DNA from 4 places in the Methylobacterium sp. E-012 genome. Region 3 is predicted to be linked to each of the others. Evidence: predicted binding sites of a transcription regulator. Region 3 holds the regulator's gene; each other region holds the start of a gene.
What was found. Region 3 encodes LexA, which represses DNA repair genes until DNA is damaged. Its sites were predicted from a motif close to TGTTCNNNNTGTGTTCNG; they were not measured.
Positions count from the first base shown of each region.

Region 1 (5,673 bases), 2.8 Mb from region 3:
GCGATGCGGGTGTCGAGGGTGACGGCCGGGTGGGCGGGGGGCGGCCCGAACCGGCCGCCCTCCTGGACCGGGAGCAGCACGGCCTCCGCCAGGTGCGGCAGCGACAGCCGGTCGAGGGCGAGGCGCCCGTGGGGGACGCCGCCGGGTGCCCGCAGCAGCGTCCCGCTCACCCCCGATCCGGCGATCTGGCCGGCCAGGGTGGCGGCCCCCTCCCCCGCCTCCCGGGACACGGTGACGGTCAGGTCGGCCGGCCACGCGCCCGGCGGAAGGCTCGCGGCCCCGGCGAGCGTCAGGAACGGCCCGAGATCGGCCGTCTCGGCCCGGACCACGCCGCCGCTGGGCAGCGCGTCGGCGCCGATCAGGACCGGCCGGGAGGTCGCGAGCCGGAGCCCCGCCACCATCCCGTCGAGGCTGAGGGCGAGCCCGGCGCCGTCCGGTCGCTCGGCCTTCACGTGGAGCGCCGCGGGCTGCTGGAGGCCGGCGATGTCGGTCCGCCCGAACCACGTCCCGGCCCGGGGGGTACTCAGCGTCGCGGTGCCGCCCTCGATCCCCGTCCCGCGGCTCGCCAGGGTCAGGTCGAGGCTGCCGCCGCCGGCGCTGCCCCGGGCCTGGGTGCGCAGGGCCTGGGCGGGGCCACCCTCCCGGTCGAGGCTGACGGCGAGGTCGAGGGGCGCGTCCCGCAGGAAGGCCGGCAGCAGGCGGATCTCGCCGATCCAGACCCGTTCGAGCAGGCCCAGCAGCGGCGCCGCCACCGGGGCCTTCAGGCGGCCGGAGACGCGCCCGGTCCCGTCCGCGCCGATCCGGCCGGAGAGTGTGGCGCTCGCGCCCGCGAGATCGGTCACGGCGAGGCTGTCGACCACGAGGCCGGCGCCGTCCGTCTGGATGCTCGCCGCGATGGTGCCGGTGCCGGAGCCCGCGGCCCCGAAGCGCACGTCCCGCGCCTCCAGCGTCAGGGCGAGGTCGAGGTCGCGCAGGCTCCCCAGGGCGGTGCCGAGGGGCGGCAGGCCGGCGATGTCGATGCCGTTCGCGCGGATCTGCGCCTCGAAATGGCCCCGCGCCCCGGCCTCCGCGGCGGTGTAGCGGGCGTTTCCGGTGATCCGGGCCGCGCCGAGGGCGAGGCGCAGGTTGCGCAGGGACAGGCTCCCGGGGTCCGCGGAGACATCGGCGGCCGCCTCGACCCGGCGTCCGTCGAGGAGGGCGGTCAGGGGGTTCTCCAGGCCGAGGCGGCGCAGGTAGCGGCCCAGGGCGTCCGAATCGGGCGCGCTCAGCGCCACCGGGCCGGTGAGGCGGAACGGCGCGGTGTCGACCTGCCCGCTCACGCTGACGGTGGATTCCGCCGGGCCGGTGGCCGTGAGGCGCCGCAGCAGCAGGCCGCCGGCCCGCTCCAGGGTGCCGGTGAGGGCGAGGTTCGACCATTCGTCCCCCCCGAGCATGGCGCTGCCCACGGCGAGATCGAGGTCGAGCATCGCCGGCAGGTCGCCGCCCCAGCTGGGCAGGCCGCGGGCGATCAGGTTCTGGCCCTCGGTCGAGGCCAGGAAGGCGTCGAGGTCGAGGCGGCGGGCCTCCAGGCTCAGGGCGGCGCGCCACTGGCGCAGGTCGAGCCGGCCGGTGCCGCCGAGGCGCAGGGTGCGCCCCCCCGGGTCGAGGGCGAGATCGACCCCCTCGAACCGCACCTGCGTGCCCCTGGCCTTGAACGTCGCGCCCATCGTGAACGGCAGGTAGGCGCCCGCGGCCTGGGTCGGCGGGCCGACCACGAGGCGGGCGGAGCCCTCGGCCTCCACCTGGACCGCCCGGCCGGTCTCCACGGGAACGAGGCCGAACCGCGCATCCGCCTCGAACCGCGGGTGGGCATCGCCGCCCCCCGAGATCTTCACGGCGAGCCGCCCGTCCGGCCCCGGCGTGCCGCTCACCGCCCGGAACGGGACGCCGCCGCTCGTGCCCTCCACGCGCCAGGGCCCGACCAGGGCCGGCGCCTGCAGGGTCAGGTCCTGCGCGTAGAACTGGTCGGTCCGGCCGGTCTCGGGCACCTGCGTGGTGACGAGGAATTGCTGGACGTGCAGCGCCTCGATGGCGAAATCGCGGGTGCCCAGGGCCTCCCCGAGACCGCCCGGCAGCTTCAGGGCGTCGGGGCCGGCCAGCGGGAGCTTGATCTCGGCCCGGCCGATCCGGGTCTCGGTGAAGCGGAACTCGCCCTTCAGGAGCGGCGCCAGGGCGACCTCGGCCTTGACGAACCGCGCATCGAGGGTCGGGCGCTCCGGATCGGCCCCGAGATGCAGGCGGTCGACGCGCAGCCGCGGCGAGGGCAGGAGCCGGACCTCGATCCGCCCGTCGGTCCGGGCGGGCACGCCGAGCGACCGGGTGAGCGCCCGGTCGACCAGCGCGCGGTGGGCCTGCCAATCGACGAAGGGCGGGACGGCCAGCGCCGCCACGAGAACCAGGATGACGGCGCCCGCCAGCGCGGTCAGAAGATCACGCAATGGTCCCGTTCCGCACTCGTTTCCGCGCGGGACCGCCCCGCGTGCCCCCGCGAGCAAGTGGCCATAGCACGATAAGCCCTCGGAGGCGCCAGCGGTGATGCCACGGTCCGGAGCCGCTCGCGCGGCGCTCGATGTGCCGGTTCCCGGACAGGCGCAGCGAAGCGGAACCTGATTCGGGACGGAGCATGAGACCCAGCGTGCAAGCGGCTGCGCCCACACGCTCAGGTCGCACCGCGCGCACGCGCCCTCGACGCCGTTCGCGATTTGGTCCAGGGATGCGGGATGCAGAACCGCCCGCATGCGCAGCCCGCCGGGGACGGCGCTCCCGCCTCTTCCATCGCCGCCCGCGCCATGGGCGCGCTCCGCCGCGACGCCGCCGCCTATCTCGAGGGGCTCAACCCCGAGCAGCGCCGCGCCGTCGAGACCACGGAGGGCCCGGTCCTGGTGCTGGCCGGGGCCGGCACCGGCAAGACCCGGGTGCTCACCACCCGCATCGCCCACCTGATCGCCACCAACCGGGCGCGGCCCTTCGACATCCTGTCGGTGACCTTCACCAACAAGGCCGCCCGGGAGATGAAGCACCGGATCGGCGCGCTGATCGGCCCGGCCGGCGAGGGCATGCCCTGGCTCGGCACCTTCCACGCCATCGGCACCAAGATCCTGCGCCGCCATGCCGAGCTCGTCGGGCTCAAATCCGACTTCACCATCCTCGGCACCGACGATCAGCTGCGGCTGATGAAGCAGGTGATCGCCGACCAGAACATCGACGAGAAGCGCTGGCCGGCCCGGGCGCTCGCCCACACGATCGACGGCTGGAAGAACCGCGGCCTCTCGCCCGAGCAGGTGCCGCCGGGCGAGGCCGCGTCCTTCGCCTTCGGCAAGGGCGGGGCGCTCTACACCGCCTACCAGGCCCGGCTCGCGACGCTGAACGCCGTCGATTTCGGCGATCTCTTGTTGCTGTGCCTCAAGCTCTGGCGCGAGAACCCTGATGTGCTCGCCAATTACCAGGACCGGTTCCGCTACATCCTGGTCGACGAGTACCAGGACACCAACGTCGCCCAGTACCTGTGGCTGAGGCTGCTCGCGCAGAATCGCAAGAACATCGCCTGCGTGGGCGACGACGACCAGTCAATCTACGGCTGGCGCGGGGCCGAGGTCGACAACATTCTGCGCTTCGAGCACGACTTCCCCGGTGCCGTGGTGGTGCGCCTGGAGCGCAACTACCGCTCCACCGGCCACATCCTGGCGGCCGCCTCGGGGCTGATCGCCAGGAACGAGAGCCGGCTCGGCAAGACCCTGCGCACCGAGGACGAGCCGGGCGAACGCGTCACCGTGTCGGGGGCCTGGGATTCCGAGGAGGAGGCGCGGCTGCTCGCCGAATCGATCGAGTCGCTCCAGGTCAAGCAGCATCCCCTGTCGGAGATCGCCGTGCTGGTGCGCATCTCCGCGCAGATGCGCGAGATCGAGGACCGCTTCGTCCAGCTCGGCCTGCCCTACCGGGTGATCGGCGGCCCGCGCTTCTACGAGCGGGCCGAGATCCGCGACGCCCTGGCCTATCTGCGCGCCACCGTGAACGTCAGCGACGACCTCGCCTTCGAGCGGATCGTCAACACCCCGAAACGGGGCCTGGGCGACGCGACCCTGCAGCAGCTCCACACCTACGGCCGCGCCAACCGGCTGCCCCTGCGGATCGCCGCGGAGCGCCTGTGCGAGACCGACGAGCTGAAGCCCCGGGTCCGCTCGACCCTGCGGGCGCTCACCGCGAGCTTCTCCCGCTGGGCGCGGCTGGTGGAGGCGCAGCCGCACAGCGAGGTCGCCCAGACCATCCTGGAGGAATCCGGCTACACCGAGATGTGGCAGAAGGACCGCTCGGCCGACGCCGCCGGCCGGCTGGAGAACCTCAAGGAATTCGTCCGCTCCATGGAGGAGTTCCCCGACCTCGCGGCCTTCCTGGAGCACGTCTCCCTGGTGATGGAGGCCTCCGAGACGGAGGGCGCCGACCGGGTCTCCCTGATGACGCTCCACGCCGCCAAGGGGCTCGAATTCGACACCGTGTTCCTGCCCGGCTGGGAGGACGGCCTGTTCCCGAGCCAGCGGGCGCTGGACGAGAGCGGCCGGGCCGGCCTGGAGGAGGAGCGGCGTCTCGCCCATGTCGGCCTCACCCGGGCGCGCAAGCGGGCCAAGCTGTCCTTCGCGGTCAACCGGCGCATCCACGGGCTGTGGTCCTCGACCATCCCGTCCCGGTTCATCGACGAATTGCCGGAATCGGCGGTCGACGTGATCGAGGCGCCGGCTCATTTCTCCGCCGGCGCCTCGCGGTTCGACCGCAACCCCGCGCCGTTCGGATCGAGCTACGGCACGCCGGGCTGGCAGCGGGCCCAGGCCGCCACCGCGCCGCAGGCCGGCCGCGGCGGCTTCGGGTCCGCGCCGGGGGGCCGGGCCGGCGGACAGGCCGGGGGGCCGCGGCAGATCGAGGGCGAGCTGATCGCCAAGTCGACGGGCACGCCCTCGGCGTTCGAGGCCGGCCAGCGGGTCTTCCACACCAAGTTCGGCCCCGGCACCGTCGCCGAGGTCGATGGCAACAAGCTGACCGTTGACTTCGACAAGGCCGGCCGGAAGATGGTCCTCGACAGCTTCATCCAGGCTGGATCAAGCTAGTCCCGCCGATCAAGCCCGGACGGTCCCCGGCGGCAGGGTCGGCCGGCTTCGCCCGATCGGGCGCGGAGGAACGCTTTCGTGCCGGATGCCGCGTCAGCGCGTCTCCCCCCTCCCGAGCCTGATGCATCCGCGCCAGCACGGCGCCTTTTCCCGGGCGGTCGCGCCGACCGTCACCCCCTGGTCACACCCCGTGCGCAATCGTCAGGTGCGAATCACGCTGGCGCGGCCGTTGCGTCACGTATTCGGCCGCGCGCGGGACGTTGTGACGCTCTCCACAGGCGGACGAGCGCGGCGCGGAACCTTCGGCAAAGGGACGGTATTAGTTCCGCAAGACGTGTAGAACCGGGAGCAGGCAGGTAAACGGCAGTTCAGAAACAGATCCAGGTTGGCAAGTCCCGTTGGAGTGTACATCCATGAAGAGACGCCGCGCACGACTTGAACTGGTTGAAGACCGCACGTCCCGTATTCACCGCACGCGCTTCGACGAAGAACGCAACCTCGCCCCGATTCAGCCCCTCACCGAACGCCAAGCCGAGTA
Region 1 covers NZ_JBYQEY010000001.1:874,902-880,574, reverse strand. The annotation lists gene AC3IF1_RS04105 (AsmA protein) at 1-2,477, opposite strand, end outside; gene AC3IF1_RS04100 (ATP-dependent helicase) at 2,760-5,135, shown strand; gene AC3IF1_RS04095 (PhoH family protein) at 5,549-5,673, shown strand, end outside.
Region 1: AC3IF1_RS04100 (ATP-dependent helicase) is a predicted target of LexA. The motif match lies at 2,732-2,749, and genes of this name have one in related genera.

Region 2 (5,673 bases), 2.2 Mb from region 3:
CAGCGTCGTCCCGCCTTTACTTCGCGTAGTAGTAGGCGGTTGCGACGGAGGAGACGGGTCCGGTGACGCCGCTGAAGGCGGAGAGGACCTTGGACAGTTCGGTGAAGGGGGCGTTGGACACGTAGACGAGGTCGCGGTTGCGCATGCGGAACGCCTGGGAGACGAACAGGCTGTTGGGGTCGCGCATGTCGATGCGGTAGACCACGGGCACGAGCGGCGTGGCCAGCAGCTTGGAGCCGGGGTTGAGCCGGCGCACGACGCTGGCGGGCTCGAACCGGAAGATGAAGGTTCCGGCCGGGTCGGCGGCGAAATCCGACAGGCCGCGCGCCTTGGCCAGGGCCTGGGCCAGGGTGATGCCGTCGGCCTGGAACGGCAGCTCGGTGGCCTGGCCGAGCGCGCCCACCGCCAGGAAGGTCTGGGGATCGCGCACCAGGGTGAGCACGTCGTTGGGCCGCAGGTAGATGTTTTCCTTGGGGTTGGACACCACGGTGGTCAGGGGGACGGTGGCGGTGACCGGCCCGCGCGACAGGCGCACGAAGGTCTCCGAGACCGGCGAGCGGTTGCCGCCGGCGGCCGCGATGACGTCGAGGATGCGGTCGCCGTGGCCGGAGAGCGGCAAGCGGGCGCCGGCTGCGCCCTCGCCGGTGACGGTGACGGCCTGGGAGATCGGGCGGGTGACCGAGACCAGCACCTGCGGCTGGATGGCCTTGCCGGCGAGTTCGTTCTCGATCAGGGACTGGACGTCCTGGGGGCGGCGGCCGGCGACCTTGATCCGGCCGGCATAGGGCACCGAGATGGCGCCGTCGCGCCCGACCGGCTGCTCGGGGATGAGGGCGGATTTGGAGCCGGCGGAGAAGCGGTCGGCGACCAGCGGGCCGGAGAACAGGCCGCCGGAGCCGGCCTCCCAGACCGAGACCGAGACCATGTCGCCGATGCCGATGACCGGCTCGGCCGACGACCGGTGGTCGCCGAAGGAGGCGAGCAGGCTGTCCAGCGGCCGTCCGCGCAGGGCCTCGACCACCGCGGGGGTGACGTCGATGATCTCGTAGCGCGCCAGCATCCCGCCATCCGGGGTGGCCACCTCCGCGCCCGCCTGGATCGCGCTCGCCGTCGGACCCGCCGCGGGCAGGTACGTGCAGCCCGACATCGCCGTGACGGCGAGCAGGACGAGGGGAAGTGTTCGCATCCAGATGTTGCCCATCGGTAGTGCAGAGCCCGTGCCTAACCCATGGCGGCCCGGGTGTCCGTAGCGGGTGAGCCACACTCCGCCGGGGACGGCCGAGCTCGCGGTTTCATCCTCGCTAAGCACAGCTTTTTCGGGGCAGACGCCCGGAATCGACCGCGACGGCCTGACCGATCCGGCCCCGCCCGCCCCGGGATGATGGTGCGGTGGCCCGGTTTCCGGACGTCTGCAAGGCCCGGAACCGCCCCCGTCCGGCTCGGCGGCGCGATACGCCCATTTCCGGACAGCGCCTGATCCCCGGCGGTTCGCCAGAAAGAGCGTTCAAGCCCCACGGAGCGCCAGGCCCCTTCCGTGCGGGCCGCCGGCATCATGCGTCGCAGTCGGACACCACCATCATGGGAACAGAAGGTTTTTCCCCTCCCCGCACGGGCTACGGGCGACGCAGGTCAAGGCACGCGGCTCATGACGCAGCGCGACAGCCCTCCTCCCGTGCGGGAGAGGGGACCCGAGTCCCGCCGGTCTGACCGGCGAGCTCGCTGAGCCCTCAAACCTGTGCCGCCCGTAACCGCGAGGGGGAGAAGAGAGTGTCTCGGCCCGCGATGTGTGAATATCTTAGCCTCTGCGGGAGAGAGCGCGCGTCGCGTCGGCTTCGAGGCGGCGATCACCACTCAACGGGGCGCGCCTGGGCGAAGGTCGCGAACGATGCCCGCATGGGGACGCTAATTGGTCTGGCTCACCGCGGTGCTGATCTGGTTGTAGACCCCGCTCATCCGGGTCGCGTAGAGGCGCAGGCTTCCGGCGGCGACTAGGAAGATCAGGGAGCCGATCAGGGCATACTCGATCGCCGTCGAGCCGCGCAGGTCGCGGGCGAACTGCACCATGGCGACGGCGGCCGCACTGGCACGGCCGGACGGGGGCATCGATCGTGCGGCGCGCTGCTCCGCCCCGCGGCAGTTCGGTTCATGCATGATTGAAACCGTCCCCCACCGCGCTCCGCCGCCCCCGAGGCAACGCGGCCGATCTCCGTGTTTACCCGACCCGCTATTGCCGCTGTCTTAAACCAGTCTCCGAAAGCGTATCCCTTCGGCAGGTTACGCCCGATTCCAACCTGGGAGGGCGCGTCCGAAGGATCGGACGCGCCCGGAACCGGATCAGGCGTGGCCCGCCTTGTGCCGGAGATCGTCGATCCGCTTGGAGGCCTCGGCCTTGTCGAGGTCGGGGTCGAACGCCTTCGGCTCCTTCGCCTCCTCCGACAGGGTCTTCAGGTACGAAGCCTGGGCCCCGGTCATCGGCTCGCCGCCGGTGGTCCACTGATCGGGGTCCTTGATCTGGTTCGAGACGTCCTTGGGATCAGTCTTGGGATTCGCATCCGACTTCTCGGCGTGCTGGTCGGTCTTCGAAGCGGACTTCGCGGTGGACTGGGCCATGGTTCTCTGTTCCTGCAATGTTCCAACTTCCCGGGATGAACGCGCGGGTCCCGGGCCGGTTCCGGCCGACCCGCGGACCGCGCGGTTTCGTGCTGCGGCCTTTCCTTCCCCGGCCCCGATCCTATTCATGATCCCCGGCGCCGGGTCGGCGCCTCGGAGCCACGGGGATCCGGACGATGTCCCAGAGGGTGCAGACGCGCGAGACCGGACCGGCGACCGTGGGCGCGCAGGTGCTCGTGGTCATGGGCGTCTCCGGGTCCGGGAAGAGCACCGTCGCGGCGCTGATCGCCGAACGCCTCGGCTGGCTGTTCGTCGACGGCGACAGCTTCCACAGCCCAGAGCACGTCGCGAAGATGCAGGCCGGCCGCGCCCTCGACGATGTGGATCGCGCGCCCTGGCTCGCGCGGATCGCGGTCTGGGTCCGGCAGAGGCTGGAGGCCGGGGAATCGGGGGTGGTGGTGTGTTCGGCCCTGCGCCGGGCCTACCGGGACGTCCTGACAGGCGGAAGCCGGCGGGTGCGCCTCGTCTATCTGGAGGGGGACAGGGCCCTGATCGCCGGGCGCCTCGCCGGGCGCCATGGGCATTTCATGTCACCCCTCCTGCTCGACAGTCAGTTCGCCGCGCTGGAGGTCCCCGGCCGCGACGAGCACCCGATCACCGTCGGCATCGCCGAGCCGCCCGCGGTGATCGCGGAGCGTATCGTGGCGCGGCTCGCGATGGAGACCCGCCCGCGGGCGGACGTGGAGTGAGCCGATGATGATGGGATCCGACAAGGACCAGGGAAAAACCCAAGGGATCGCCCTGGTGATCTCCGACGTCGACGGCACCCTGGTGACCGGTGACAAGCGCCTCACCCCCGCGACCGTCGCGGCCGTGGCGCGGCTGCGCGCGGCCGGCATCGGCTTCAGCATCGCCTCGGCGCGACCGCCGATCGGGCTGCGCGGCCTCGTCGCCGAGCTCGGCCTCGACCTGCCGATGGGGGCGTTCAACGGCGCCAGCGTGGTGCGGCCGGACCTGTCGATCCTCGAGGAGCGGACGATCCCGGAGGCCGCCGCGCGGGCGGCCCTCGACCGGCTCCTGGCGGAGGGGCTCGACGTCTGGGTCTTCGCCGAGGGCGCGTGGTGCCTGCGCGACCCGGACGGCCCCTATACCGACCTGGAGCGCCGCACGATCGGCGCGGAGCCCCGGGTCGTGGCCGATCTCGGCACGCTCATGGGCACGGCGGCCAAGATCGTCGGCGTGAGCCGCGACCCTGTCCATCTGGCGGCGTGCGAGGCGCGGATCGGGACCGCCCTGGCCGGGCGGGCCACCGTCCACCGCTCCCAGGCCTATTACCTCGACGTCACGCCGCCCGATCTCGACAAGGGCCGGTTCGTCGCCTGGATGAGCGCGCATCTCGGCATCCCGCCGGAGCGGATCGCGACCTTCGGCGATGCCGGCAACGATCGTCCGATGTTCGCCAACAGCGGCTTCTCGGTGGCGATGGGCAATGCCGAGGACGCCGTGAAGGCGGCGGCGCACGCCGTCACCGACGGCAACGACGCGGACGGCTTCGCCCACGGCGTCGCGCGCTTCATCCTTCCTTAACGCCCCGTCCCGGACGGTGGCGCCCGCTCGGGACGATGCCGGCGATGGGCCGCAGGTGCCCCCGGCGAATGACGCCGCCTGTGTCCGCCAGAGCACAGGGCGCGCCCGTACCCCGGCCGCCCACAGCTTGCCGAAGCGGGGCCGCTTTCCGGCCTCATTTCCCCGCGACCTAGCTTGACCACAGAGCAAGCAAGACCGGGTCTCGGAATGCATCGCCTTCTCCTGGCCGCCCTCCTTGCGGTCGTGCCGGCCGCCGCCTTCGGGCAGGCGGCGCACGACAACATCGACGCGTTGATCGAGCAGCAGGCCAAGGCGAACGGCGTTCCGGCGAGCTTCGTGCACGCGGTGGTCAAGCGCGAGAGCAACTACAATCCGCACGCCAAGGGCGGCAGCGCCCTGGGCCTCATGCAGATCAAGCACGCGACCGCGCGCAGCCTCGGCTATACCGGCGACGCCGCGGGGCTCCTCGACCCGGCCACCAACCTCCGCTACGGCGTGGCCTATCTGGCGGGCGCCTACCGCACCGCCCAGGGCAATCTCAGCCAGGCCTATCAGTACTACAACCGCGGCTACTATTTCGCGGCCAAGCGGCAGGGCATCTCCACCGAAGTCGCGTCTGTTGTCGCCCCCGTGGCCGCCTCGGCGAGCGCCCTGGCGAGCCTGTTCGGCGGCGGCGTCGCGGATGCGGGCGCCCCGGCCCTGGCCTACGCCCCGACCGTCGCGGCGGTCGCGGCGCCGACCGAGGCGGTCGAGGTGCCGCTGCCCCCGCGCCGTCCCACCGCCCTGACCGGCACGATCCAGTTCGCGAGCCTGTCCGTCGAACCGGCTGCTCTAGCCCCGGCGGAACCGGCGGCGCAGGTCCAGGCCGTCGAGGTGCCGCTCCCGCCGCGCCGGCCCGCCGGCTTCGGCGCCGGGGCCGCCGCGCCGACCGAGATGGCGGAGCTGCGTCTCTCGCCCCCGGCCGAGGCCGTTCCCGGTCCGGCCGCGACGCCGACCGCCGCCTCGGCCCCGGTCGGCGAGACCGTCGAGGTGCCGCTGCCCCCGCGGCGGCCGACCCTTCAGATGCTGGCCGCCGCCGGTCCGCGGCGCGCGCCGGCCGGCGTGGCCCTGCAGGAGGCCACCGCCCTACCGGTCGAGTAGCGCCGCACCCCGCCCCCGCCGGCGCGATCCCGGATCGGGTGCGGAGGCGCTGCGCTGCCCACACAAGGATCATGCTCAAGCCTTGACCATCGCGGCGTTCCGCAACAGATAGACCGCGCCAGCAACGTGGTTGGATCGGTACGGCACGCGCCGCTGCCGGGTCGCAGCGGCCGGATACAGGTCGCGCAAGACAGATCTTTTGGGCAGGAATACGCGGGTCTCCGCGCGCAAGGTCGGGCCGCCTTCGTCCGGGCCGCGGAGCGCGATCGATCTCGAAGCGGTAGACATGCAGGGCACGGACTCTGCTTCCAGGCTGGCAGGAAAGCGGACGGCGCC
Region 2 covers NZ_JBYQEY010000001.1:1,473,237-1,478,909, reverse strand. The annotation lists gene AC3IF1_RS07010 (polysaccharide biosynthesis/export family protein) at 17-1,186, opposite strand; gene AC3IF1_RS07005 (Flp family type IVb pilin) at 1,903-2,151, opposite strand; gene AC3IF1_RS07000 (DUF3072 domain-containing protein) at 2,335-2,610, opposite strand; gene AC3IF1_RS06995 (gluconokinase) at 2,787-3,359, shown strand; gene AC3IF1_RS06990 (Cof-type HAD-IIB family hydrolase) at 3,364-4,197, shown strand; gene AC3IF1_RS06985 (lytic transglycosylase domain-containing protein) at 4,405-5,337, shown strand.
Region 2: AC3IF1_RS07000 (DUF3072 domain-containing protein) is a predicted target of LexA. The motif match lies at 2,618-2,635, and genes of this name have one in related genera.

Region 3 (5,673 bases):
CCCCGACCATCGCGAAGGCGATCGTGAGGCCCGAGACGGCGTAGACCACCCACTTGTAGGCGCCGTCCACGCGCTTCCCCTCCGGCAGGGCCCGGGTGGCGAGCAGGATCAGGAGGCCGAGCGCGAGCGGAAGGAGCAGGGCGTTCATCACCTCGACCGCGATGTTGAGCGCCACGAGATTCGGCACGAGCTGCACGGACACCGCGCCGGCCGCCACCACCAGCGCGAAGGCGCCGTAGAAGGCCGGCGCCTCCCGGGGCGATTGCTCCAGGGAATGCGGCTTGCCCGTCACATCGCCAAAACCCCAGGCGAGGGCCAGGGCCACGACGTTCAGCGCCACGAAGGCCGCCGCGATGATCCCGACCCCGAACACCACCTGCCCGAGCCAGGGCCCGAGGGCCGGCGTGAAGGCCCCCGCGAGGTCGCCCACGGTCTGCAGACCGTCCTTCGTGCCCTGCCCGGCCCTGCCGATCGTGGCGGCCGCCGCGATCAGGATCGCGCCCATCACGCATTGCGAGATCACCGCGCCCAGGAGCGTGTCGAGCCGCGAGCGCCGTGCGTGGTCCCAGCCGAGGCCTTTGTCGACGATCGCCGATTGCTGGTAGAAGATCATCCACGGCATGATCACCGCGCCGATATTGGCGGCGATCAGGACCCGGTACTGGCCGTCGCCGAGCGGCATGTGGGCGAAGGATGCCACGATCGCCCCCGGATCCGGCCGCGCCGCCACGGCGAGCCCGATGAAGACCAGCTCGAACAGGCCGACCGCGATCGCCACCCTCTCGACCCGCCGGTAGCTCCCGGTGAACACGAGGCCGAGTAGCAGGGCGGCCGGCAGGCCGAGGCTCACGAGCCGCGGCACCCCGAACAGGTCGCCGATGCCGGCGATGCCGGAGAATTCCGTGACGATGGCGCCGATCCCGGCGACCACGAGGCCGCCAAAGGAAATCCAGGCCCAGACCGGCCCGTAATGCGCCCGGATCAGCTCGCCGTGGCCGCGGCCGGTGGCGGTCCCGAGCCGCACCGTCAGCTCCTGGACGACGTAGAGGATCGGCACCAGCAGGATCTGCAGGAGCAGCAGCGAGTAGCCCCAGCGGGCGCCGCTCTGGGCCGCCGTGATGAGGCTTCCGACATCGGTGTCGGCGAGCATCACCACGAGTCCGGGGCCCGCAGTCTTGAGGAACGCCGCGAGGCGGGGCAGGGAAGCGCTTGGCACGGCTCGGGAACAGTCCCGGGCCGGGGCAGTTCCGGCGGGAGCCTGCGGCGTTTTCCCGGGGCGCACCGGGAGGGTTGAGCGATGGCGGAGAGCGCGGAACGGGGGCCGGGCTGGAGCCTGCAGGCGAGCGCCGTGCCCGAGGGGGTGCGGCTGGAACTCGCCCTGTCGGATCTCGGGGGCGGGCCGGTCACCGCCGCGATCGTGCTGGACCGGGCCGAGGCCCGGGCCTTCGCGCGCGCCCTGCTGGCGGCGGCCGGCGACGCCACCGAGCGCACCTTCCCGAAGCCGGATGCCTGACGCATCCCCCCGGCACCGGTGTCCCGGCCGGCGGGTCAGGGACGCCGGACCCCTCCGGCCCGGCGGATCAGCGCTGGGCGGGCCCCGGATTGCGGCCGGGCAGGCGCGGCACCACCGTGCCCCGCCTCTCGACCGGCGCGTCGCAGGCATAGGCGAACTCGGTCTTCAGCGGATCGAACACGGTCTCGCCGGTGACCCGGCACTCCTCCCGCACGGTCTCGTCGAGATAGGCGCGGGCGGCGGTGCGGAAGCGCTTGACTCGGGTCGCCTCCGGCTCGGGATCGATCCGGACCTCGCTCAGGTTGCAACCGGCATATTCGCGCAGGGCGTTCGAGACGATCAGCATCCGGCGCAGCTGCCGGTTGTCGTAGACCTCGTAGGGCTCCTTGCAGCCGATCGTCACCACCTGGGGGGTGAGCGCCACGTAGTTCCGCGAGATGTACGAGAAGCCGGTGGTGCAGCCGGCGAGCGCCGAGCCCAGGAGGGCGACGCCCAGGGCGAAACGGATGGACCCTGGCGCCGCGAGCTGTCGCATCCTCATCATTCCCAGCCCGATACCGACCCGCCGCCGGAGCCGCCGGTCTTGTCCGGCGGGGCGCCCGGGTGCATTGAAACGGCTCCGCTTGTGCCGTCAATGCGTTTGTGCTCCGCCTCTGCCGCCGGGACACGAGCGTGGCCGTATTACGCTTGCGGAACACTTGCGGAACGTTTAACGTGTTCGCGATTTGTTTCAGCGGCCGCCCTGGGGCGGTCCGCCAAGCCGCGAGGCCCCCTTCGATGCTCACGCGCAAGCAGCTGGACCTTCTGCGGTTCATCCAGAGCCGCATGCAGGAATGCGGCGTTCCCCCGTCCTTCGACGAGATGAAAGACGCCCTCGACCTGAAGTCGAAATCGGGCATCCACCGGCTGATCACGGCCCTGGAGGAGCGCGGTTTCCTGCGCCGCCTCCCGAACCGGGCGCGCGCCATCGAGGTGATCCGCATCCCCGAGAGCCTGCACCGGTCGCCGACCCCGGCCCCCGCCCCCGAGCCGCGCCGCTTCACCCCGAGCGTGGTCGAGGGTGGCAAGTCCAGGCAGCCGTCCCAGCCGTCCCAGCCGGCGGCGACCCGGATGATCGACGACGGCGGCCGGTCCATCTCGATCCCCGTGATGGGCCGGATCGCGGCGGGTACGCCGGTCTCGGCGATCCAGAACCAGAGCCACGCCATCACCCTCTCCCCGGACTTCCTGGCCGGGGGCGAGCACTACGCCCTGGAGGTGCGCGGCGATTCGATGGTCGAGGCCGGAATCCTCGACGGCGACCTCGTGGTGATCCGCAAGCAGGACACCGCCAATACCGGCGACATCATCGTGGCGCTGATCGACGACGAGGAGGCGACGCTCAAGCGCCTGCGGCGCCGCGGCTCCTCGATCGCCCTCGAGGCCGCCAACCCGGCCTACGAGACCCGTGTGCTCGGTCCCGACCGGGTCCAGATCCAGGGCCGGCTCGTCAGCCTCGTGCGCCGCTACTGAAGCGGTTCCGCCGGGGCGTCGGCCGGGGCTTGCGGCACTTCGGATGAGGCCATGCCGCCGGTTCCCTCGGCGGGGAGATCCGCCCCCGGCTCGGAGCCGGCCGGCGGTGCCGCCCGCGGACGCCAGGGCAGCGACCGTCCGTCGCCGCGGGCCGCGCGCATCGTGAACCCGCCCCCGTCGACGCGCAGGGCGACGGCGCCGTGCGCCGCCAGGACCCGGCGGTCGATCACCAGCGGCCCCGTGCAGGTCGGCGGCGCCGTGAGACTCGTGATCACCACGGCGGCCCGGGCGCAATCCTCGGGGAAGGCGCGCCGGTCCCGGATCAGGGCCACCGCCCGTCCGTCCGGCAGAAGCGCCGTACAGCCGAGCCGGTCGCAGCGGCCGCCGGGCCCCGCTCCGGCCGCCCGGTCGGGCCGGCGCCCGTCGCCATCCGCCTTCAGCCATTGTTCCAGCACGAAGCCGGAGGGGCTGCCGAGGGCGGCCAGGCGGCCGTCCGGCCCCCGCACCGCCGCGCCCCAGCCCTGCCGGTCGACGTAGAGGTCCTGCCGGTCCGGAAGGGCCGCGAGGCCGAGCCCGAGCAGGAGGGGCGGCACGGCGAGCCAGCGCAGCCGCGAGGCCGGGAGCGTCGCCAGCAGCAGGCCCGCCGTCATCGCGGCCAGGGCGCCGGTGCCGAAGGCCGGCAGCACCACGGTCGCCCGCTCGAACCCGGCGATCCACGCGGAGATCGCCAGCATGCCGCCGACCGCCTGCCCCATCAGCCACCAGACCGGCCGGTCGAGGGCGAAGGGATAGGCCAGGATCCCGATGACCGCGGACGGCATCACCACCAGCGAGACCAGCGGCAGGGTCAGTGCGTTGCCGACGAGGCCGAACGGCTGGACCGTCTGGAAATGGTAGGTGGCGAAGGGCGCGGTGGCGACCTGCGCCACCAGGGTCGTCGCCAGGGTGCCGGTGACCGCCGACAGCCCGGTGCCGACGAGCCGGCCGATCCGCCCCGCCCCGGGCCGGACGAAGAGGCGCCCGTCGATCAGCCGCGCGCAGGCGATCAGCCCGGCCACCGCCCCGAACGACATCTGGAAGCTGGGGCCGAGCAGGCCCTCCGGCTCCCGCGCCAGGGCGATCAGGGCGGCCAGCGCGAGGTTGCGCATCGACAGGGCCGGCCGGTCGGCGAGGATCGCGCCCAGCATGATCAGGGTCATGATCAGCGAGCGCTCGGCGGCGATGTCCCAGCCCGAGAAGGCGCAGTAGGCGCTCACCCCCACCATGGCGAAGCCGGCCGCGATCTTCTTGATCGGCCAGAACAGCGCGCAATGGGGGACCAGGGCGAGGGCGGCCCGGACCAGCCAGAAGACGACGCCGGCGGCCAGCACCATGTGGAGACCCGAGATCGAGACCACGTGGTAGATGCCGGCGGCGCGCAGCGCATCGTTGGTGGCCGGGCCGATCAGCCCGCGCTTGCCCGTCACCAGGGCGGCCGCCACCGCCCCCGCCTGGCCGCCCTCGGCCCCCGCGATCCGGCGGGTCAGCGCGTTGCGGGCCTCGTCCAGCAGGGCGGCGAGGCGCAGGCGCAGGGGCGGCGGCTCCGCGGGTGCCCGGACCGTGACCGCGCCGACCAGGGAGCCCACCGCGCCGATGCCCTGGAAATAGGCGTCCCGGGCGAAGTCGTAGCCCCCCGGCCGGGCCGCCTCCGGGGGTGGCAGCAACCGGGCGGTCGCCGCGATGGACTCCCCGGGCCGCGGGATCGGCGTCTTGCGGAACGAGACCCGCACCCGGGCCGGCCGCAGCTCCGGCGCGAGCCCGGCAAAACTCTCCACCCGGATCACCAGCCGGGCGCCGACCTCGCGCTCGTCCAGCGCCTCGACCATGCCGGTGAGCGGCCCGATGGTGGTCCGGGCTAGGATCGGCGCGTCGACCTGCGCGACCCGCCAGGTCGCCGCCGCGAAGCCCAGGAACGCGGCCGCCGCCGCCAGGGCCAGGGCCAGGGCCGCCGGCCGCGCGCCCAGGACCGGCACCGGCGCCAGGGCGAGGGCGGCCCCGATCAGCGGGGCGGCCAGGACCGGCTCGCCGTCCGCCGCCGCGAAATAGACCAGGATCCCGGCGCCGAAGGCCACCGCCAGCCAGGGGAACAGGCGGCGCTGCTCGGCCTCCCGGGCGAGGCCCGCGGCGGCCCAGTCGCGCAGCGCCGGGAGCGCCGCCGCGCGCGGGGTGGCCCGCGTCAGCACGCCCCCCGCCAGCCTCGCGCCGATCCGCCGCATTGCCGCCGCCCCGATCCGCGCGATCTGTCGACGCCGGCCCAGCGATTCCCGGCCCGATTCTTAACCCATCCGGCGGCCCGTGCTACAGCCGGCGCTTCGTGCTAGGGCGCCGTGTCGAGCCCCGCGCCGCGCCTTGCGCCCCCTCCCGACCCGCCCCCGAACACACCGGACCGATGTCCTCAGCCGTCGTCACGCGCTTCGCCCCCTCGCCCACCGGCTACCTGCATATTGGCGGGGCCCGCACGGCTTTGTTCAACTGGCTCTATGCCCGCCACACGGGCGGCCGGATGCTGCTGCGCATCGAGGATACCGACCGGGAGCGCTCCACCAAGGGCGCGATCGACGCGATCCTCGACGGCCTCACCTGGCTCGGCCTCGATTGGGACGGGGACG
Region 3 covers NZ_JBYQEY010000001.1:3,647,050-3,652,722, reverse strand. The annotation lists gene AC3IF1_RS17715 (NRAMP family divalent metal transporter) at 1-1,216, opposite strand, end outside; gene AC3IF1_RS17710 (hypothetical protein) at 1,298-1,513, shown strand; gene AC3IF1_RS17705 (hypothetical protein) at 1,581-2,048, opposite strand; gene lexA (transcriptional repressor LexA) at 2,291-3,025, shown strand; gene AC3IF1_RS17695 (ComEC/Rec2 family competence protein) at 3,019-5,280, opposite strand; gene gltX (glutamate--tRNA ligase) at 5,454-5,673, shown strand, end outside.

Region 4 (5,673 bases), 300 kb from region 3:
GTGAGGTTTGCCGCCCTTGTCGAGTCCGAAAACGATGAGGGCCGGTACCGGCTTGGCGAGCGGGCTCTCTGCTGGGGGGAGTGCGCCTTTCGGCTTCGTAGCGGTGGCTGCGGTCATAGAATGCTCCAGAAATGCGAAGGGGGCCTCTGATGAGACCCCCTCGGGATGGTTGCGAATGGCTGAGGCCGATGCAGAAGGCCCGGCGGTGGCGCTAGGCAGCTCGGCTTCAGGGTTAGTGGTGGGTGCCTCATGGCGGCCCTCAACGAAGGCCACGAAGCGGCGGCCCAAGCTCAGCTATCAGATTATATTCCTATTTGTCAAGGTGAGCCCACCCGGGCGTACTACGCCAATGGGGCGAAGCTAATGGTTGCTATTCGCTGCGATGCCGGCCTCCGATCTTTTTTGGTCGTCAGGAACGGCCGCTTGTCGGCTCTCTGAGCGGTCTTGATTGCGGCGTGATCGTCAATGGGAGCCAATCGGCATCAGCGTCACTTCTATCGATCGAGCCGGGCGCACCTTGAGATCCGCCAGGCGAGGCAGATGAGCCGATGGACCGTGAGCGCGACCGCGACGTGGCTGAAGACCTGATCGAGGACGCCCGCAAGCAGACGGGCCATACGAGAAGACTGAACGGCCGGGTCAGGGCACTGACCAGCCGGGCGGTGATGATCCCGCCAAAACACCGAAGGACTGACGGCGCTCAGGCATCGACCTTCCGCCGGTCCCCTCAGGCTGGACGTCGAGTGGCTGCCTGTCTCGGCGCCGGTGCCGCCCTGCCTTGCCGCTTGCTGCGCCCGGCAGGCTCCCTGGCTTTGACTGCGCCGGAACTCGGCGTCTCCGCTTCACGCTGCGGCCGCACGGCGTGCGCGTCGAGGAAGCGCCGGCACGCGTCAAAGCCGGTCTCAGCCTCCCGCGGGCAGATGATGCCACACTGCTCGGCCAGGCTATGTGCGTACTTGAGCATCGCCGCGCTCGGAGTCCGGTGGTCGCCCGATCGGTCGGCGTCGCCATCCTGAGGTACGCGTGGCCCGGCGTGGGTGTCGAGAAAAGACCGGCACATGCTGATGTTGCTCTTGCAGCCGCGCGGCAGCTTCACACCCCTTCTCTCCGCCAAGCTAACCGCAAACGACACCATGGCCGGCGTCGGCGGCCGGTTGTCGGCCTGACTGAGCGGGATCAGGCTCGGATCGAGGCTGACGACGGGCGAGTTCGCGATCGCGGCGATCAGCTCATCGAGGCGCGCGCGCGTGCGCTGTCGGAAGGCGTTCGCGCGCTCGACGGCCACGGCACGCGTGGCCGCACGACCGATCTCGGCCAGTTCCGCCTCGAACAGGGCGCGTCCGACCGGGTCACCGTAGGTCGGAAATACACGCCGCACCGCAATCATGAAGGCCAGCCCGACCTCGGTCACCTCGATGGCCGGGTCTTTGCCGTTGGCCAGGGTGATGTAGCGGCTCTTCAGGAGCTTGGGCAGGATCGTGTCGCGGGTGGCGGCCGTGCCGAGGCCCTTAGGCTCGTTCGGGTTGACCGGGTTCTCCAGGGCGCGCTTGACCGCCGGATCATCGACCTGGTCGATCAGCCGACCCATCACCACCGGCAGCTCGCCTCGAGTGATGCGTCGCGGCGGCTCGGTCATCGCGGTGGCGACATCCGCGCCCGTGGCCGATGCGCCCTCCCCGTCGTTCACAAGTGGCAGACGCGCGGACGTGGCCTCGGCCTCTCGCTTGGCCTTGCCGGGTACGACGTCCGCTTCGAGTTCGGCTTCGCTGCCGTAGATCGCACGCCAGCCCGGGGCGCGGATGACGCTGCCCGACACGGCAAACCGCTTCGCGCCCAGCGGCGTTCCGACCTCGGCGGTAACGCTCGTGCGGGCGTCGATGCCGTCGGGCAAGTGGGCGGCGAGAAAGGCTTTCGCGACGAGCTCCCACAACCGGAACTGCTCGGCGGTGAGACGGCCGCGTTCCGGCACCTTGCGTAGGGGCACGATGGCGTGATGCTCGCCCGGGTCCTTGACGTAGTGGCCCTTCGCCCCGCGTCGGATCAGGGGCGCCTCGCCTCCCGGGATGACGTCACGCACATCGGTCAGCTCGGTCGCGATGGCGGTGACGATCGCAGCGGCATCACCCGCCTGCCCCTCCGGCAGGTACTCGGACTCGGTGCGCGGGTAGCTGAAGTAGCCCTGATCGTACAGCTCCTGGGCGAGCCCGGCCGTGTGCTGCGGATCCCAGCCGAACCGCTTGGCGCAGCGCCGCGCCAAGGTGTCCTTCGAGAACAGACGGGGCGGTGTGCGGCGCACGTCCTTGTGCTCGACCGCCAGAGGGCCCGACCACGCTGCGGCGGCAGTTCGGATCGTCTCTGCGACGGCCGGGTCGAAGATCCGATCCTTCGGGGCGTGCCACAGGGTCAGTTCGGCACCGGACTGGGTGGTCAGGTGCAGCGCGACCTTGAAGAAGTCCTGCGGCACGAAGGAGCGGATCCGCTCCTCCAGGTCGGCCAGGATGGCGAGGGTCGGCGTTTGCACGCCGCCAAAGCGCCAGGGCTCCCGGAAGGCGGGCGGGCGCAGGCGCAGCGAGATGGCCCGCGTGCCGTTCAGGCCAAGGTGGTAATCCTCGTACTGCCTACAGAGTGCCTCAAGGTAGGCGGCGTAGTCGCGCTCGCCTGAGCCCGGCTCCTTGGCCAGGGCTGCGAAGGCGCGCCGGATCGAGACGTCGTCGAGCGCGCCGAGCTTGAGCCGGTCGACGCGGCCGCGCCAGCCCAGATGCTCCAGCACCTCCCAGGCGATCATGGAGCCCTCTCGCCCGGGATCGGTCGCGATGATCACGCGCTCGACGCCGCTCAGCGCCTGTCGGATTGCGGCGATCTTCGGCTCGTGCGACTGGCCGGACCGATTGGTGCCGCAGCTGACCGGGATCGTGGCGAGCTTGATGGGCAGCGCCTCGAAGCGCCATAGCTTCCACTCGGGCCGGATGCTACCCGGCTCCTCGGCCGATAGCAGGTGCCCCTCGGCGGCCACGCAAACGGTGTTCGGCGAGCGGAAAAAGCGCTGCAGCTGCCGCATGGCCGAGGGCTTCTCGAAGAAGAACAGCGTGCGGCTGGAACTCGGAGGTGACATCTCGCTATCCGCGGAGGCGCCCGCTGCACATGGCAGCCTGTTCGTATTTTGTTCTAAAAAGGGTTCGCGCGCAATCGCGCTGAGTGAGAAGCCGCAACGCCCTCGCGCCCAACACTCTAAAGCGAAGAAGCTTCTTCTAGTTACGATTGGGCACTCGAATGGATCTGTATCAAACGCACGGATGGGGCAAAGCCAAGGGCAAAATTTCCTAAATCGGACTTTTGCGTCAAGCACTTGGCGGGGCTGAGTCCCACCAAGTGCAGGCACGTTCCGGTTAGATGAGCCGGCGCAACGTAGGCCGATGAGGATCCTTGCCCGAGCTCACATTGTGAAGGAGTAACCGGTTCCACAAGGGCCATCGTTCTTGGAATAGATCCGCCTCGTCGGCGAAAGACGGATGTAAGGTATCGAATTTCGGCCGTCTCTCGGCTGACATATGTTGGTCGTAAGTTCGAGCGAAGATGCGGTGCTTGAAGACGTAAGAAAGCATATGAGGTTGATTTAGCACCGGTTCAATACTGAACGAATGACAGGAGGTGCTACCGGGTCGGAACGTATGGGTGAGCCGGTCGAACGCCTCTTGACTGATTGAACCAGAAACGAGCACACAACTAGAAACCCGCCATATTGCAGCGATGCTACCTCTAGTTCCTAGGGAAATATCGATGCCACCGATTGCGATTGCATTGGGCATCGATTCGAGCAAAGCTTGCTTTTGCTGATCGAGTAGTCTTCCAAGATCAAAATCGACGAGCAAGCCTTTTGCCACTAATGCACTGGGCGGAGTCCACCACAATTGGACCCACGGATCATTCTCCCCAAGGACATGCTCTGCTTGCGCGAGGAGCCGCAGCCGATACCGCCTTGCGCACACCGGGCAAACCCCAGAGAAGCATCGGTTGTCCTTTCGGCAGAGTTTCAAACGCTCGAGGATCCCTTGAGCGGCTCGGCCCCTGTTTTTCTCTAAACGCTCCATAGTGCGGCTGGCTGCTCGGCGACAAATTTCGAATGATTCGTAGCGAGATATGTATGATTTTAAGTCAGTCATAGTTCGTCTCCAGTTGATGGAGGCCACTACAAGCAACCAAAATTCTGCCGCGTCAAATTTACAAACAAGATTTAGGTTGTTTAAACTCGTCCATGATTGACCGATAAGGTCCGAGAAGAGCTTGATCACATTTACGTGATGGGTTCGATCGAAATTACGACTCTGGAAAATTTAACTTCTAACTCATGATCATCTAACGAACCCCCGCGTTGCTCGTCGTCGCAGCGAGCGGGGGTTCGTTCTTTAACGGCTGAGCTTTGCCGAATAGAGCTATTCCTGCTGTAGCGAGGGAGAAGCAAAGGGCTGAGGTAAAACCCCTGGCCGTGCCTCTCATCCATCGAACACGTATCTCGGACCGCTCGATGGCGAGCACATCGTGATAAGGACGGCGCTATCAACCTCACGCCACCCTTCATCGCCGCGACCAGGGCTGCCGCTGTTTCCAGGCTCGAAACTGCTTCAGCGCCTCATCCCGGATTGCATTAGCGAGCGCGGTCCCCTCGCGGTTGCCGAAGAGGAGTCCGTCGAGGGTGCGGCCGGCCATGACGTCGAGCAGGCGAACCCGCTGACCGGTACGTAGCCAATCCTTCTTGATCCGCCACGCCCGGGTGTCGAAGCCGGTCAGCGGCTGATCGCGTGAAACGGTCCGCAAAAAGACGGTGCGGTAGACCTTCTGTGGGGCCTTCAGCGCGTAAACGAACTGGCGCACGATGTCGTCGTCAGGCACCGCCTGAACGTGCACCGAGGTCACGCCTTCCTTGATGCTGGCATGCCGGGCACGGAGCGGCTGGAGGATACCATCGAGCTCCTGACGCGTGGCCCCCCAGGCGAGCAGGTGGCAGTGCCAAGACACCGAGTCGAACACGGCCCAGCCCGATGAGGACCAACGGGGAAAAAGCGCGACCTCGACCATGCCGATGAAGGGCAGGTCGCCTAAAGCCTGCCGGGCCACTTGCTGCAGGTGATAGATCTTGAAGTGGGCGGCCTCGCTCATGCACCGTCGATCCGACCGCAGTGCACGGCTAGGCGCGAACCGATCCTCGAGGGAAAAAGCGTAACGCGCGGGAGTGACCGTCACGAAGCAGCGCGGGCCATATGCGATGCCGGGCTCAGCAGCGACGTGCTTCAGGGCGATTTCGGCAAAGGCGATCCGCGAATAGGCGTTGTTGGCGTAAAGTGCGTGCGCGTTGGACCGCTGAAGCTCGTCGAGCGCATCGCGACAGGCGACCTGCTTGTAGTTCTTGCGCGGGTATTCGAGGTAGTCCTTTATCCGATCGTCAGCCCGCAGGTGAACCTCGGCGAAGGTGGCCATATCGACGATGGTGGGTAGAGGTGATCGCGGGTCGTAAGGTCTGGGGGGTCGAATTTCAAAAACCTGCTTCGGCGGCCTGTAGGAGCGCGAAGGTGATAGAAAATGGGCATATTCTAGCATAGGTTGCCTGCATTGATGAGGTGATAGGTGCTATAAGGTTGTTTGAATAGATGTGTTTCTTGAGCAGTTGGAACTATTCGA
Region 4 covers NZ_JBYQEY010000001.1:3,345,095-3,350,767, reverse strand. The annotation lists gene AC3IF1_RS16215 (hypothetical protein) at 1-117, opposite strand, end outside; gene AC3IF1_RS16210 (type IA DNA topoisomerase) at 728-3,112, opposite strand; gene AC3IF1_RS16205 (hypothetical protein) at 4,573-5,472, opposite strand.
Region 4: AC3IF1_RS16210 (type IA DNA topoisomerase) is a predicted target of LexA. The motif match lies at 3,151-3,168, and genes of this name have one in related genera.